3 regions of the Streptococcus sp. V940 genome follow, and region 3 is predicted to be linked to each of the others. Evidence: predicted binding sites of a transcription regulator. Region 3 holds the regulator's gene; each other region holds the start of a gene.

Region 1 (5,389 bases), on a different contig from region 3:
CTCCTTCATTAAAATCTCTCTATCTATTATAACGAAATTTCTCATATTTTTCGATTGAAATGTGAAATTTTCACAAAAAAGCTTTATTCACAATAATTTATTTAAAGATATAAACAAGAAAAGGTATTAAAAACCCCCGCAGTTTTAACTGTAGGGTAGATTAATTCTATTTTGTAGGGATTGAAATCTCAATCAATTTATCAGAATAGAGGGTTTTAATATTTGCCTTATCAATAGCCTGTTGATTAATTTTACGACTGAGGAAAAATTCTTTGATTTTTTCCATTTCTTTTTCACGGATTGCCCGATGTTTATTGGAAATGAGGATTTCGTAATGAAGTGGAGCCTGAGTAAAAATAACATCTGTATTTCCCGCAGAATAAACCTCTACAAGCGTTGCGTCGGTACATTCTAGCTGACTTTTAACAAGTTGCGAGTGTGAATTTGTAGTATTGATAAGCTTCATAGGGATTCCTCCTGTATTTCTATGTCTATTATAGCACTTTTTGGGAAATTTGGTAAAGATAGTTTAAATTTGATGTTGTTTTTTCCAAGCTTCAATCGCCCATTTGTGACTTCCACGTTTTAAGTTAGCAATAGCTTCATCGATTGGGAACCAAGCTAAGTGATTGAAGTCCTCGAGAGGTTTTTGGATTTCTTGATAAGAAGTAGCTTCGTAGAGATAGGCTGGATTGTAGTAGTAGGTATCACGATGTCTAGAATAAAAATATTCATCAGCTTGCCCATAGTAGGTGCCGATTTCAGCTGTAAATCCTAATTCTTCAATCAATTCTCGTTTGAGAGCTTCAAGGTGATTTTCACCTTCTTCGATTTCACCTCCTGGTAAGAACCATGCACCATTTGGAGCTTGTACGAGGATAATCTTTTCATGATTTGCATCAGGTATGACTGCATAAACGCCATATCTATTTTTGTAGGTAACTCCCTCTTTTTTTTCTCCAAATGCTGGATTTGTCATAAAGTTCTCCTTCGTGAGTGCGCTTTCTTTCTATAATAGTAAAGAATGTTCTTACTGTCAAGTAAGAACATTCTTTTGTATGTGAGGAACTAGTCGTCTGACTCAACTGTTTCTATTTTATTTTTTGGCTTAATCAGGATTTTCCCCTTACTTGTCATGACTGCCTTGAGCTCTTTTTCGCTTGGATTTTCAAGGTAATAGTCCGTAATGGCATCTTCGATATAGTCCTGAATAGTTCGACGTAGTGGACGAGCTCCCATTTTTGGATCGTAGCCAAGGTCTACAAGTTTTTCTTTCACCTTATCTGTAACTTCGAGATGGATGTTGTTGCTTGAGAGTCGTTTATTTACATCATCCAGCATGAGGTCAACGATTTGAAGGAGATTTTCCTTGCTGAGAGCCTTGAATTCGATAATCCCATCGAAGCGGTTCATGAACTCAGGGCTAAAGAAGTTGCCTAATTCTCCAAGGACAGAGTTAGTACGACCTTCTCTAGCTGCACCAAATCCAACACTAGCTTCAGCTTTGCCTGTACCTGCATTTGAGGTCATGATAATAATGGCATCCTTAAAGCTAACGGTTCGCCCTTGACCGTCCGTTAAACGGCCGTCATCTAAGACCTGAAGGAACATGTGCATGACATCAGGATGGGCTTTTTCTACTTCGTCTAGTAGAATAAGTGAATAAGGATTGCGACGGACTTTTTCAGTCAGTTGTCCCGCTTCATCGTAGCCAACATAGCCTGGAGGGGCACCGACGAGTTTGGCAACGCTATGTTTTTCCATGTATTCGCTCATATCAAAACGAATCATGCTATCAGCAGAACCAAAAAGCTCAATAGCTAGTTGTTTAGAAAGTTCTGTTTTACCGACACCAGTAGGACCAACAAAGAGGAAACTACCGATTGGACGGTTTGGAGTTCCAAGGCCAACACGGTTACGGCGGATAGCCTTAGCAATCTTATCAACTGCATCATCTTGACCAATAACATGAGCCTTGAGATCATCTGCTAGGTTGATGAGTTGAGATTGCTCTTTTTCTTTCAAATCACCAACTGGAATATTAGTTTTTTGCTCAATAATATGTTCAATCGTCTTTTCACTGATAATTGGAGTATCCTGATCCGTTACTTTTGTCTTTTGCATTTCTTTATATTTAGCAATCTGGTCACGGAAGTAGGCAGCTTTCTCAAAATCTTCATCTCGAGTGGCTTGGGCCTTAAGATTTTCGGCTTCGATTAGGCGTTGATCAATAACCTTAGGATCAACAAAGTTTAGCGTTAGGTTCATTTTAGAACCAGCTTCATCCAGAAGGTCGATGGCTTTGTCTGGTAAGAAACGATCTTGGATGTAGCGGTTAGAAAGAGTAGCAGCGGCTTCAATAGCAGCGTCTGTATAATGAACGTGGTGATAATCCTCGTATTTCTTTTGAATACCTTTGAGGATAGTGATAGTTTCTTCCACTGATGGTTCATCAACCTTAACAGGTTGCATACGTCGTTCTAGGGCAGCATCTTTTTCAATGATGCGGTATTCATTGAGAGTAGTAGCACCAACAAGTTGAAGTTCGCCACGAGCAAGGGCAGGTTTGAGGATGTTTCCTGCATCCATATTACCGTCTCCAGCAGAACCAGCACCAACGATTTCATGAATTTCGTCGATAAAGAGGATAATATCCTCACGTTTTCGGATTTCCTCCATGAGTTTCTGCATGCGTTCTTCAAACTGGCCACGAATTCCTGTACCTTGGACAAGACTAACGACGTCTAAGCGAATGACTTCTTTTCCTTGAAGTTTATGGGGAACGTCACCATCAACAATTTTCTGAGCGAGACCCTCAACAACTGCTGTTTTACCAACACCAGGCTCACCGATAAGAACAGGATTGTTTTTGGTTCTACGGTTAAGAATTTCAATGACACGGATGATTTCTTCGTCACGACCGATAACAGGGTCTACATTTCCACGACGAGCAATCTCAGTTACATTGATACCGTACTCTTCCAAGAGTCCTTTTTCTTGACTAGGAGGAGGTGTTTGAGCAGGCCCTCGATTTTGGGAACCGTAACCACCATTACCACCATATCCACCACCTGACTGGGTTGGAGGAACATTGTTATTTGAAGAAGGTCTAAAGTTATTCAGATCGTTAAAGAAGTCTCCAAATGGATCAAAATCACGATTGTTTAAATCTGTAATCCCTTTAAATAGGCTATTGTTAGGATCCGTTTTGATAATTTTGTAGCAATTTTGACAAAGGTCGATTTGCTTTTGTTGTCCATTGATATTGGTATAAAGATGGATTGTTGAGTCATTGATTTTGCAGTTTTGACAGAGCATACCTCTACCTCGTTTCTTTCTCTGCTTTGACTAAAACGAAAAGGTCAAAAATAGTCAAAGTTCTTTAGTTTCATTATATCATGATTGAAGGGGAAAGCAAGTAAAAAGATTGAGTCCTAGAACTCATGATAAGAGAGTTTTGTAAATGAAATATAGGGATAAAAAGAAAAATCCTATTTGTCATGCAAAAAGGATTTTCATTGGTCAAAGCAGTAGACTTCTCCGGCATTTATTCAACAATTAGTATAAAAGTTCGTAGATTTCCATCGCAATGAGGTCGATGCTATCAAATGTATATGTTTCACGAGCTTCAACGTCACGAAGTGTAAAGAGTGGTCCGTTTTCTTCGTCGTGGTTAAAAGCAACCTCTGCGACAACAACTCCTTCGCGTTCAAAGTTACGTTTTAAGTTACCACCATCTTTAGTCATTGCTTCTAAGCGATTGATGATTCTAACCAAATGTGATTCCATTTTGATTCTCCTCCATTTCTTATCTTTACTATTTTACCATAAACAGACTCGACTTGACTAGAAAAAAACTAAGATTTCTCGCTATTTCTCTCGTCTTTGAAAATTTATTGAAAATATTAGGAGAAAATGTTGAATTTTTATGCAAAATATGTTATCCTTATACAAGTTTTAAGTTTAAATATTAAAAACAGAAAGTAGAGTATCCATGAATTTTTCTTTTTTACCGAAATATCTACCATATTTTAACTATGGTGCCGTTGTAACAATTATCATATCTATCTTGGTGGTCTTCTTGGGGACCATTCTAGGAGTGCTGTTGGCCTTTGCACAACGTTCAAAAATTAAACCACTTGCCTGGTTTGCTAATCTATATATCTGGGTCTTCCGTGGGACGCCGATGATGGTGCAGATTATGATTGCATTTGCCTTGATGCATATTAGTGCTCCGACTATTCAAATTGGGATCTTAGATGTTGATCTGACTCGTTTGATTCCAGGGATTTTGATTATCTCTATGAATAGTGGTGCCTATGTATCAGAAACGGTTCGTGCGGGGATTAATGCAGTGCCAAAGGGACAATTAGAAGCAGCTTATTCACTAGGTATTCGCCCTAAGAATGCCATGCGCTATGTCATTTTACCCCAGGCTATCAAAAATATCTTACCTTCTCTAGGAAATGAGTTTATCACTATTATCAAGGATAGCTCGCTCTTATCAGCTATCGGGGTTATGGAGTTGTGGAATGGAGCTACTACGGTGTCAACAACCACCTACTTACCTTTAACTCCACTTCTATTCGCAGCCTTTTACTACTTGATTATGACCTCTATCTTGACGCTGGCCTTGAAAGCTTTTGAAAATCGTATGGGACAAGGAGATAAGAAATAATGACTGAAACACTTATAAAAATTGAAAACCTTCATAAAAGTTTTGGAAAAAATGAAGTTTTAAAAGGGATTGATCTTGAAATCAAAAAAGGGGAAGTAGTGGTCATTATTGGACCATCTGGTAGCGGTAAGTCAACCCTCCTTCGCTCGATGAATCTCCTCGAAGAGGCTACAAAAGGAAAGGTTATCTTTGAAGGTGTTGACATTACGGATAAGAAAAACGACCTCTTTGCTATGCGTGAAAAGATGGGAATGGTTTTCCAACAATTCAATCTCTTCCCAAATATGACAGTCATGGAAAACATCACGCTTTCTCCTATTAAAACAAAAGGCGAAAGTAAGGAAGTTGCTGAGAAGAGAGCCCATGAGCTCTTGGCAAAGGTTGGTTTGCCAGATAAGGCAGATGCTTATCCACAAAGTCTGTCTGGTGGGCAGCAACAACGTATCGCTATCGCTCGTGGTCTTGCTATGGAGCCAGATGTCCTACTCTTTGATGAACCGACTTCTGCACTAGACCCAGAAATGGTAGGAGAAGTACTAGCAGTTATGCAAGAACTTGCTCAGTCAGGAATGACCATGGTTATCGTAACGCATGAAATGGGCTTTGCTCGTGAAGTAGCAGATCGTGTCATCTTTATGGCTGATGGTGTCGTTGTCGAAGACGGAACTCCAGAGCAAGTCTTTGAACAAACCCAAGAACAAAGAACCAAGG
Region 2 (5,389 bases), on a different contig from region 3:
GTAGTAATCACTTCAACGACTTCTTCAAAAGAAAGTCCTTGTTTGATCAAATCATTGATCTTTTCGACGATTAGGTCAACTTCCCCACCAGCTGATAAGCTATCGATGACATGAATCTGAGTATCAGGGTGTTCTTCGAGATAAATATTCTTAGCTAATTGAGCACTATTGTGGCTACCAGAGAGAGTTCCAGTGATAGTCACTACAAGAATATGTTTGGCACCTTCGAATGCTCGTAAGTAATCATCAGGACTAGGGCAGGCTGATTTTGAAGCTTCAGAAGTCGCATACATAGTTTCCATCATCTTATCGATATCCAGATTGGCATCATCGACAAAGACTTGATCCGCTACCTGAATCTTTAAGGGAACACTGACAAATTCAGTATCAAAAGCAAGGTTTTCCAGCTGGCGATAATCACAACCAGAGTCAGCTACAATCTTCCAAGTCATAGAAATTCTCCATCTTTATCACTTATACATTGACAAAGGTTCTGTCTTTTTTTACAATTATATCATGAAAGCCCTTGAAACAAAAGTAGTACCTCTCTGTTGTCACAAGTAGAAAGAAATTGTTATGTCTGAACGTAAAATATCTGAAAAATCGCTTGAAAACCTTAGAAAATCAAATCAAGAATCTAATTTGCTAACCAGAGAAGCGATTGAAACAGCTCTTTTGCAACTCTTGGAGAAAAAGGAGTTGGCTAAGATTAGCATTTCTGAGTTGGTCAAGCGTGCTGGCGTTTCTCGTGCAGCTTTTTATCGAAATTATGAATCCAAAGAAGAGATTTTAGAAAGTGTCTTTAAACGTAGCGTCCATAACATCATGGAGCAGTTGAGTCATTACGATGTTAAAACAGATCTTTATCTTGTATGGGTTCACCTCTTTAGAGAAGCCAAGAAAGAAGCTAAGGTTATTCAGCTTGCCCTAGACTATCACTTAGAAAAAATCTTTGTGCAAGCCATGCAAGAATTTCTAGAAAAATACTATGGAAAATCAAAAGGTGTTAGCTCTTACCTACATTCTTTTTGGAGTTCGGCCATAGTATCGGTCTTGCTTAAATGGATCAAGGATGGAATGAAGGTTCCTGCTGAAAAAATCGCAGATCTACGCCTGCCATTTTTCAAAAAATAAAACATGAGGAGAAATGCTATGACAGAAAAAAGACTAGCTTGGGATGAGTATTTTGCTGCTCAAGCCCTATTGATTGCCAATCGCTCAACCTGTAAACGTGCCAAGGTAGGGGCTGTTTTAGTCAAGGATAACAAGGTTATTTCAACAGGCTATAATGGTTCTGTATCAGGAACAGAGCATTGTATAGATCATGACTGTCTGGTGATTGAAGGCCACTGTGTCCGCACCCTTCATGCAGAAGTGAATGCTATCTTACAAGGGTCAGAGCGTGGCGTTCCAAAAGGTTTCACAGCCTATGTCACTCATTTTCCATGCCTCAACTGTACAAAACAACTGCTTCAGGTAGGTTGTGAGCGTGTTGTTTATATCAACCAATACCGTATGGATGACTATGCCCAACACCTTTATCAAGAAAAGGGAACAGAATTAACTCACCTACCACTTGAAACAGTGCAGGCAGCTCTCCAAGAGGCTCACCTAATCTAGAAATTATAAAAAAAATAAATGGTTTAGAAAGCTTTTTAAACCATTTTTTGATATAATAAGAAGAATAAATTGAAAGAAGGAATTCTGAAAATGGGAAAACTTGAAGTTATTAATCATCCACTGATTCAACACAAATTATCAATCTTGCGTCGCACTGACACTTCTACAAAAGCTTTTCGCGAACTAGTAGACGAGATTGCAATGTTGATGGGATATGAAGTGCTTCGTGATCTTCCACTTGAAGATGTAGAAATCGAAACACCTATCACAAAAACAGTTCAAAAACAGTTGGCTGGTAAAAAATTGGCGATTGTCCCAATCTTGCGTGCAGGTATTGGTATGGTTGATGGACTATTGAGTTTGGTTCCAGCAGCAAAAGTTGGTCACATTGGTATGTACCGTGACGAAGAAACCCTTCAACCAGTAGAATACTTGGTAAAATTACCTGAAGATATTGACCAACGTCAAATTTTTGTAGTTGATCCTATGCTTGCAACAGGTGGATCAGCGATTTTGGCTGTTGACTCCCTCAAAAAACGTGGAGCTTCAAACATCAAGTTTGTCTGCCTTGTATCAGCTCCAGAAGGTGTGAAGGCACTTCAAGCAGCACACCCTGATGTAGAAATCTTTACAGCAGCTTTGGATGAACGCTTGAACGAACATGGTTACATCGTTCCAGGTCTTGGAGACGCTGGAGACCGCTTGTTCGGAACAAAATAAGATTCTAAAGTGATATTGAGACTATAGCCTAGTCTTAGTTTTGAAAGGAGGTTGAATTTTTGTATCTGTTATTAGGATAGAGCAAAAATTTGACCTTTTTTGACCAAGGATATATAATAATCCTATTAACAAAGAAATTAGAAATCAAAAGGAGAAATGAATGATTCCTGTAGTTATTGAACAAACAAGTCGTGGAGAACGCTCGTATGACATTTACTCACGTCTTCTTAAGGACCGCATTATCATGTTGACTGGACCAGTCGAAGACAATATGGCAAACTCAGTTATCGCCCAATTACTTTTCTTGGATGCCCAAGATAGTACAAAAGATATTTACCTTTATGTAAACACTCCTGGAGGTTCTGTATCAGCTGGTTTGGCAATCGTTGATACTATGAACTTTATCAAGGCAGATGTCCAAACTATCGTTATGGGAATGGCAGCCTCAATGGGGACTGTCATTGCATCAAGTGGAGCAAAGGGTAAACGTTTCATGCTTCCAAATGCAGAATACATGATTCACCAACCAATGGGTGGTACAGGTGGTGGTACTCAGCAGACTGATATGGCCATCGCTGCTGAACACTTACTTAAAACTCGTAAGACTTTGGAGCAAATCCTAGCAGATAATTCTGGCAAATCTGTTGAGCAAATCCATAAAGATGCTGAACGTGATTACTGGATGAGCGCTCAAGAAACTCTTGACTACGGTTTTATTGACGAAATTATGGCTAATAATTCTTTGAATTAAACTACTAAAGCAAGCTCGACTGAGCTTGTTTTTTTTGATATAATAGAAGGAAGATTGTAAGAAGGAAGTTGAATTATGTTTCAAAAAGAGAATCGGTCTGGTCTGATTATCTATTTATACTATAATCGCGATGCTAAAAAACTCGCAAATTATGGTGATATTTGTTACCACTCAAAAAAACATCGTTACCTACAACTTTATGTCCCAACAGAGGAAGTAGAAGAACTGGTAAATCGTTTAGGAAAAGAGAAATTTATCAAGAAAGTGAGAGTTTGTCATATCCAAGAATTGGAAACTCCTTTCGTTGGGAACCTATATAAAACTAGCGAAAACGTTATCATTTAAAAAGTGAGAGAAACTTGTTGACAATTTTCTGATAATTCGGTATATTCTTAACATGTAATTTAAATTGAACATTAAAAGGAGATAAACATGAAGAAAAAATTTGCATTGTCACTTGTAGCTCTTGCAAGTACAGCTCTTTTAGCAGCTTGTGGGGAAGTGAAGTCAGGAGCTTCAAACACAACTGGTAACCCAATCGATGAAAAAGTTGTAAAAATTGGTTTCAACTTCGAAGAAACTGGTGCTGTAGCATCTTACGGTACTTCTGAGCAAAAGGGTGCTCAACTTGCAGTTGATGAAATCAACGCAGCAGGTGGTATCGATGGAAAACAAATCGAAGTAGTCGACAAAGACAACAAATCTGAAACTGCTGAAGCTGCTTCTGTTTCAACAAACCTTGTGACTCAATCTAAGGTAGCAGCTATCGTAGGGCCTGCGACTTCAGGTGCAACTGCAGCAGCAGTAGCAAATGCTACACAAGCTGGAGTTCCATTGATTTCTCCAAGTGCTACTCAAGATGGTTTGACAAAAGGTCAAGATTTCCTCTTCATCGGAACATTCCAAGATAGTTTCCAAGGAAAAATCATCTCAAACTACGTTTCAAACAAATTGAACGCTAAGAAAGTGGTCTTGTATACAGATAACTCAAGTGACTACGCTAAAGGTATTGCAAAATCTTTCCGTGATTCATTCACAGGTGAAATCGTAGCAGATGAAACATTTGTATCAGGTGATACAGACTTCCAAGCAGCTTTGACAAAAATCAAAGATAAAGACTTTGATGCAATCGTATTGCCAGGTTACTACACAGAAGCTGGTAAGATTGTAAACCAAGCTCGTGGTATGGGAATTGATAAGCCAATCATCGGTGGTGACGGATTTAACGGTGCAGAATTTGTTCAACAAGCAACTGCTGAACGCGCATCAAATATCTACTTCATCTCAGGATTCTCAACTACTGTTGATGTTTCAGATAAAGCAAAAGCCTTCCTTGAAGCTTATCGTGCAAAATATAACGAAGATCCTTCAACATTTGCAGCTCTTGCTTATGACTCAGTTTACCTTGTAGCTAATGCAGCAAAAGGTGCAAAAACTTCAGTTGATATCAAGAACAATCTTGCTAAAACACAAAACTTCGAAGGTGTTACAGGTCAAACAAGCTTTGATGCAGATCATAACACTGTGAAAACAGCCTTCATGATGACCATGAATAATGGTAAAGTAGATGCGGCAGAAGTCGTAAAACCATAATTTTATAGATATCGTAAATGGGGAATGAGCTTTTACTCACTCCCTGTTTCGGTATTTATAAAGGGATTATTTTTTATAAAATCCTAAAAATAAAACTTAGAAAGAGTGAACCATATGCTTCAACAACTTGTCAATGGTTTAATCTTGGGTAGTGTCTATGCCTTGCTAGCCCTGGGTTATACTATGGTTTATGGAATTATCAAGCTTATTAACTTTGCCCATGGTGATATCTATATGATGGGTGCTTTCATGGGTTATTTCTTGATTAATGCCCTCCATTTAAATTTCTTTTTAGCCTTAATTTTGTCCATGATTGGTTCAGCTATTCTCGGTGTTATCATCGAGTTTCTAGCCTACCGTCCACTCCGTCATTCAACTCGTATCTCTGTATTGATTACTGCTATCGGGGTATCCTTCTTGCTTGAGTATGGAATGGTCTATCTAGTAGGTGCCAATACACGCGCCTTCCCTCAAGCAATCCAAACAGTTCGTTATGACTTGGGTCCAATCAGTCTAACAAATATTCAATTGTTGATTTTGACTGTTTCAATTGTCTTGATGATTCTTTTGCAACTCATCGTGCAAAAAACAAAAATGGGGAAAGCCATGCGTGCCGTATCTGTAGATAGTGATGCAGCTCAATTGATGGGGATTAACGTAAACCGTACAATCAGTTTCACCTTTGCCTTAGGTTCAGCTCTGGCT
Region 3 (5,389 bases):
CTTGTTTCCATTTGCCATCCATCAAAGCCTTATCTGCAGGTGTTAAACCTGACTCATCTTTTTTAGCGTGCTTTGATTTATTTTGGACAGTTGCTGCCGCTTCATCCAAAAGATCAATCGCTGAGTCTGGCAAGTGACGACTAGTCAAATAGCGATGTGCCATTTTGACAGCTGTTTCGACTGCATCATCTGTAATTTGGACATGGTGGTGTTTCTCATAAGTTGCTTTCAAGCCCTGTAAGATAGCCATACTATCAGCCACACTTGGTTCCTCAATCATCACTTTTGCAAAGCGACGAGAAAGGGCTGCGTCTTTTTCGATGTGTTTTTGGTATTCTTCCTGAGTGGTTGCCCCAACAGTTCTCAGAGTTCCACGCGCTAGGGCAGGTTTCAGGATATTGGCCGTATCCAAGGTCGAATCAATACCACTTCCTGATCCCATAATGGTATGAAGCTCATCGATAAAGAGGATAACCTTACCGTCTTCCTCGATATCTTTGATGATATTGTTCATACGTTCTTCAAAGTCTCCACGGAAACGAGTTCCCGCAACCACATTCATCAAATCAAGCTCTAAAACTCGCATCTTAGCCATCTCATCAGGTACATTTCCGTTGGCAATTCGTTGCGCAAGGCCAAGTGCCAGAGCTGTTTTACCGACACCTGCATCTCCAACTAGAACTGGATTGTTTTTTGTTTTTCGACTCAAGATTTGAATCATACGAGAGATTTCTTGGTCACGCCCGATGACTGGCTCTAATTTTCCTGAACGGGCTTGTTCTGTAAGATCATGAGTGTAATCTTCCAAACCACCACTTGGAGTTTGAGGCATCCCCATCATATTTGCCATAGAATTTTGCTTATCTGCTGCTGATCTGTGTCGCTGACGCAGAGCCTTCAAATCTTCTTTTGTCCAACCAGCACGCGCTTCAAGACTACGACGAAGCCCTGCAATCTTGACTTGGTCCTTCTGGTCTTCATAGGAGAAACCTGCTTTTTCCAGAATGCGAGTTGCTAGGGCATTGCCATCATGTAAGATAGCGTAAAGAAGGTGCTCAGTCCCCAATGCTTTGGCATGAACAACTGAAGCAATATGTTCCGCTTCTAATAGTAAGACATTTAAGCGATATGAGAAGGGAAGTTCTTGGTAATCTTCCTTGTGGTTATAGTTTGCCTCTGTTAATTCTACAGCGACTTCCTCTAAACGATCAATCTCATAAGGGAATTCGTTGAGAGTGGCTCCAGCAACACTGTAGCTATGATTGGCCATGGCAATAAGTAGGTGCCATGACTCTAGGTAGTCTGCACCAAAGCGACTCGCTACCAGAAAGGCGCTATCGATACATTCTCTCAATGCTTTTGAATATTTCATGTAGTTTTATTTTCCTTTTCTATCAACTTCATGCAACAACTGACGAAGCATATTGGCACGAATACGATCAGCTTCCTCACCTAGAATTCGGTCTGTCCCCGTAGCTAATAATAGATTCATCTCTTGGCGGGTCAAGAGTTCTTGTTCGACTAAGAGTCTTAAGACATCTTCAAAGAATACTTGGTTAACCTCATCATCTACTGAATACAACAAATCACGAAGCATATCATGATGGTTCGAGAATTCAATTCGACCAATACGAATATAGCCCCCACCACCACGTTTGCTCTCAACTAGATAGCCTCTACTCTCTGTAAAACGAGTCTTAATCACATAGTTAATCTGACTAGGTACGACTTGAAAGGTATCCGCTAGCTGGCTTCGTTGCAATTCTACGATACCAGATTGTTCTAAAATCGCCTTGATATAGGCTTCAATATGGTCCGATGTATTTTTAAATTTCATAGCTTGCTACCTCCTTCTTCAACTTTGACCATCTTTGACTATACTATCATTTAAGACTCTATAAGTCAAATTTTAAGGGCTCAAAGCTTGAAAATACTGATTTTCTTAAAAATACGATGGTATTAAGACACCTTGGTTTTTTCTTTAAAGTTCCTTAAAAAGTCCACAAAAAAGAGCCCTAAAAAGGGCCTTGAAAGCAAAAAATCCCCAATCTAAACAAATAGTTCACAACTTTCTATCCGAGAAAAAATCTCTCCAGAAAGGATTTTCTCTATCAAAGATTCTAACTTCTTCTTCAGTCATATTGTGAGGATAATCACGAAAAAGGTTATAAATTTTTTTCTGGTCAAAGCTGAATAATATTTCTCCTCTAACATCTATCTTATCAATCCACCAAACTTTTGATGTCTCAGATTCTTTATAAAAATCACTGTAACCTTCTAGGTTGGACTCTAAAATAAGAACTTCATCCAGTGCATCGGATGAACTTGGTTTATCGCATTCCATTAAGTCGTTATTTAACATCATTCAGGCTCTTTCTATCATGTCTTAAAATAATGTGACCATACTTTTATTTTATGATATTTGTGGAAAAACTTCATCCCATATATCTACTATACTCTTCCCATCAAAAACTTTAGCTTCCATAGCTTCATCAATCGTATTAAACTGTTGACCTTCATAATCATAACCAACTACACATATACTCGATAAAAAACAAGCACCTCGACCATTAACATTAAATTTAAGATCTGTATCTAAATATTTTTTAATTTCATCTTTTTTCATCACATCACCATACGTCAATTATATCACTTTTTATCTATCAGAATTTCTATCCAAAGAAAAAAAAAGAGCTGGCAAAGTATAAACTTCACCAACTCCTTATCTGTCTAATGATTTAAGCCTAATTCCGCTAAGATCTGGCGTTTATAGGCAATTTTTTGAAATTCCTTGTCTTCAGCTTCAGACCAGTCGAGTTTGACTTCTGAAACAATCTGCCCAGGCCGATTTTTTAGGATGTAGATGCGATCGCTGAGATTAAGAGCCTCCTCGATACTATGCGTGATGATGAGTGTCGTCAACTCTAGCTGTTTGTGAATATCGAGATACCAAGCATGAAGTTCCATCTTAGTCATCTCATCCAAGGCACTAAAGGCCTCGTCTAGAAGAAAGAGCTTATGCCCGAAAAGATAGGTACGGAGTAGAGCAACACGCTGACGCATCCCACCACTGAGCTCATGAGGATACTTGTTCCTGACAGCCGTCAACTGAAAGGTAGCAAGAATTTCATCTGCTTTGGCAATGGCTTCTGCCTTGTCCACCTTTTGGATCAAGAGGGGCAAAATGATATTGCCAAGGACAGTCTTGTGTTCCAAAAGTAAATCCTTTTGTAGCATATAGCTCACGCGTCCCTTGGGGTTTTCCTCCCCATCAAGCACAATTCTACCTGACTGGACTTCTAAAATCCCTGCAATAAGGTTAAAGAGAGTGGTCTTGCCTACACCACTGGGGCCTAGGATAGAGACCACTTCACCTGAAGTCACCTGCAGGTTAATATCCTCTAAAATCTTTTCATTGTCGTAGGCATAGCTTACGTGTTCTAGTCTAATTTCTGTCATTATTTTACAAATTCGTTGGTAAATCCTTTATCAGTCAAGTCTTCCTTGAGGATACCATTTTCTTTATCCCATTTGTAGAAGGCATTCCAGCGATCAGCATCAAATTGTCCCCATTTTTCCTTGTCACTTGCATATTCTTTTGACAAGTATTTTTGAGATTCGATGACAAAATCACGTTTATCTTTAAGTTCAGGAGCATTCTTGATCAGAATATCAGCCGCTTCTTCTGGGTGATCCATAGCGTATTGGTAACCTTTTTTGATAGCTTGGATGACTTTACGAGCTTCTTCTTTGTTGTCTTTCAGATAGTCATTGTTTGCGATGATAACTGGTGAGTAGTAGTCAAACTCTTTGACGTAGTCTTTCAAATACATAAAGTTAGCATCAACACCTTGAGATTTGGCAAGGATACCATCCCAACCGTAGTAAATCCAGGCAGCGTCAAAAACGCCATTGGCAATCGGTGTGATCGAGTTTGAGTCATTGTTTGGTACTTTTTCAACCTTCTCAAAGTCTCCACCTTGAGATTCCACCAAGGTTTTCAACATCGCGAGCTCAGTTGGATCATTCCAAGTTCCGTATTTCTTACCAACCAAGTCTTTTGGACTGGTGACATTGTCAGACTTACGAGAGATAATTCCTGATGTATTGTGCTCAACGATAGCTGCAACGGCAGTAATTCCTGCCCCTTTTTCCAATTTCTTAGCCATGTAGTCTTGGAAATAGATTGCAAACGGTGCCTTGCCATTGATCACCAAGTCAGATGAGCTTTCTTCTGGTGGCAATTTCAAGTCAACATCCACTCCAGCTTCCTTGAAATATCCCTTTTCTTTGGCTACATAAAGTCCTGTATGGTTGGTATTTGGTGTCCAGTCTAGGATAAAATCAATTTTTTTGAGTTCTGCCTCTTTGTTGTCCTTAGAAGCTGTTCCTTGGCCACAAGCCACAAGCACGACAGCTAGAAGAGCTGTTACAACCGTTAAAAACACTTTCCATGTTTTCTTCATTTTTATTTCCTCTTTTCTTTTTCTAAAACGCCCTATTTTAAGTACGTCTCCATTTAATCACATATTTTTCACTGATATCGACCAGCTTCATACCTAGAAGGCTGATAAGTGATACCAGAATAATAATAGCAAACATGGTATCATACTGAAACAGTTTCTTTGACTGAATCATGTAGACACCTAGTCCTTCAAATCCTCCTAACCACTCAGATACCACTGTAGTGATAAAGGCATAGGAGACACTGACCCTCAGACCGGCATAAAAGTAGGGCAGACTTACAGGGATTTTAAAATGCCAGAGAATTTGCCAAGGGTTTGCACGCATCAGACTAAATAAGGTCAGCATATCCTTGTCACAATGCCTAAAACCATCCAATATACTAACGATGATAGGAAAAGTAGTCGTCAAGATGATCAAGACAATCTTTGGCAGAATCCCATAACCCAACCATAAAACCAGAATAGGAGCTATGGCAATGGTCGGGATAGTCTGAACAACCACCATCATGGGGTAAATCAAGTCATTGAGCCAGCTCAGACTATCCATAAGAACGGCCATGATACAGGCTATCAAGACACCCAGCACCAGACCTAGTAAGGCCACTCTCAAGGTTGCCCAACTATGGTACCAAAGAAATTCTCTGTCACGAACAAAAGACTGGAGGATTTCAAGTGGTGTTGGCAGGATAAACTTTGGTAAGAGTTTTAAGAATCCCGCCACCTGCCAAACGGATAAGACACCCAAAAATCCTAGTAGGCTAATATGCCGTCTCATTATACTTTTCAAGTTTCTCATCGATGCTTAAAATCTCTCCTACATTTATTTTCACATTGGCAAAGACATTGTCTGCTCCTTGACCAGCTACCTCCAAGGCTTCTTTAAGAATGCGCATGAGTTCATCAAACTCCCCCTCTAAAACTGT

What was found. The regulator CtsR, encoded in region 3, represses protease genes until heat stress. The targets are predictions, from matches to a motif close to TTGGTCAAAAAAGGTCAAANA.
Region 1: ACXYSM_RS05165 (ATP-dependent Clp protease ATP-binding subunit) is a predicted target of CtsR. The motif match lies at 3,359-3,379, and genes of this name have one in related genera.
Region 2: clpP (ATP-dependent Clp protease proteolytic subunit ClpP) is a predicted target of CtsR. The motif match lies at 2,427-2,447, and genes of this name have one in related genera.

What each region holds. Positions count from the first base shown of each region.
Region 1 covers NZ_JBTHHZ010000001.1:1,028,871-1,034,259, reverse strand. Annotated here, with positions in the region: gene ACXYSM_RS05175 (DUF1827 family protein) at 167-466, opposite strand; gene ACXYSM_RS05170 (NUDIX hydrolase) at 530-979, opposite strand; gene ACXYSM_RS05165 (ATP-dependent Clp protease ATP-binding subunit) at 1,069-3,318, opposite strand; gene ACXYSM_RS05160 (DUF1797 family protein) at 3,559-3,789, opposite strand; gene ACXYSM_RS05155 (amino acid ABC transporter permease) at 3,995-4,678, shown strand; gene ACXYSM_RS05150 (amino acid ABC transporter ATP-binding protein) at 4,678-5,389, shown strand, end outside.
Region 2 covers NZ_JBTHHZ010000001.1:391,548-396,936, forward strand. Annotated here, with positions in the region: gene ACXYSM_RS02060 (DegV family protein) at 1-452, opposite strand, end outside; gene ACXYSM_RS02065 (TetR/AcrR family transcriptional regulator) at 577-1,134, shown strand; gene ACXYSM_RS02070 (deoxycytidylate deaminase) at 1,153-1,620, shown strand; gene upp (uracil phosphoribosyltransferase) at 1,711-2,340, shown strand; gene clpP (ATP-dependent Clp protease proteolytic subunit ClpP) at 2,501-3,091, shown strand; gene ACXYSM_RS02085 (YlbG family protein) at 3,167-3,436, shown strand; gene ACXYSM_RS02090 (ABC transporter substrate-binding protein) at 3,524-4,684, shown strand; gene ACXYSM_RS02095 (branched-chain amino acid ABC transporter permease) at 4,799-5,389, shown strand, end outside.
Region 3 covers NZ_JBTHHZ010000004.1:52,632-58,020, forward strand. Annotated here, with positions in the region: gene ACXYSM_RS08550 (ATP-dependent Clp protease ATP-binding subunit) at 1-1,372, opposite strand, end outside; gene ACXYSM_RS08555 (CtsR family transcriptional regulator) at 1,379-1,837, opposite strand; gene ACXYSM_RS08560 (DUF7675 family protein) at 2,063-2,365, opposite strand; gene ACXYSM_RS08565 (hypothetical protein) at 2,414-2,626, opposite strand; gene ACXYSM_RS08570 (ABC transporter ATP-binding protein) at 2,731-3,459, opposite strand; gene ACXYSM_RS08575 (ABC transporter substrate-binding protein) at 3,459-4,466, opposite strand; gene ACXYSM_RS08580 (ABC transporter permease) at 4,504-5,262, opposite strand; gene ACXYSM_RS08585 (thiamine-binding protein) at 5,225-5,389, opposite strand, start outside.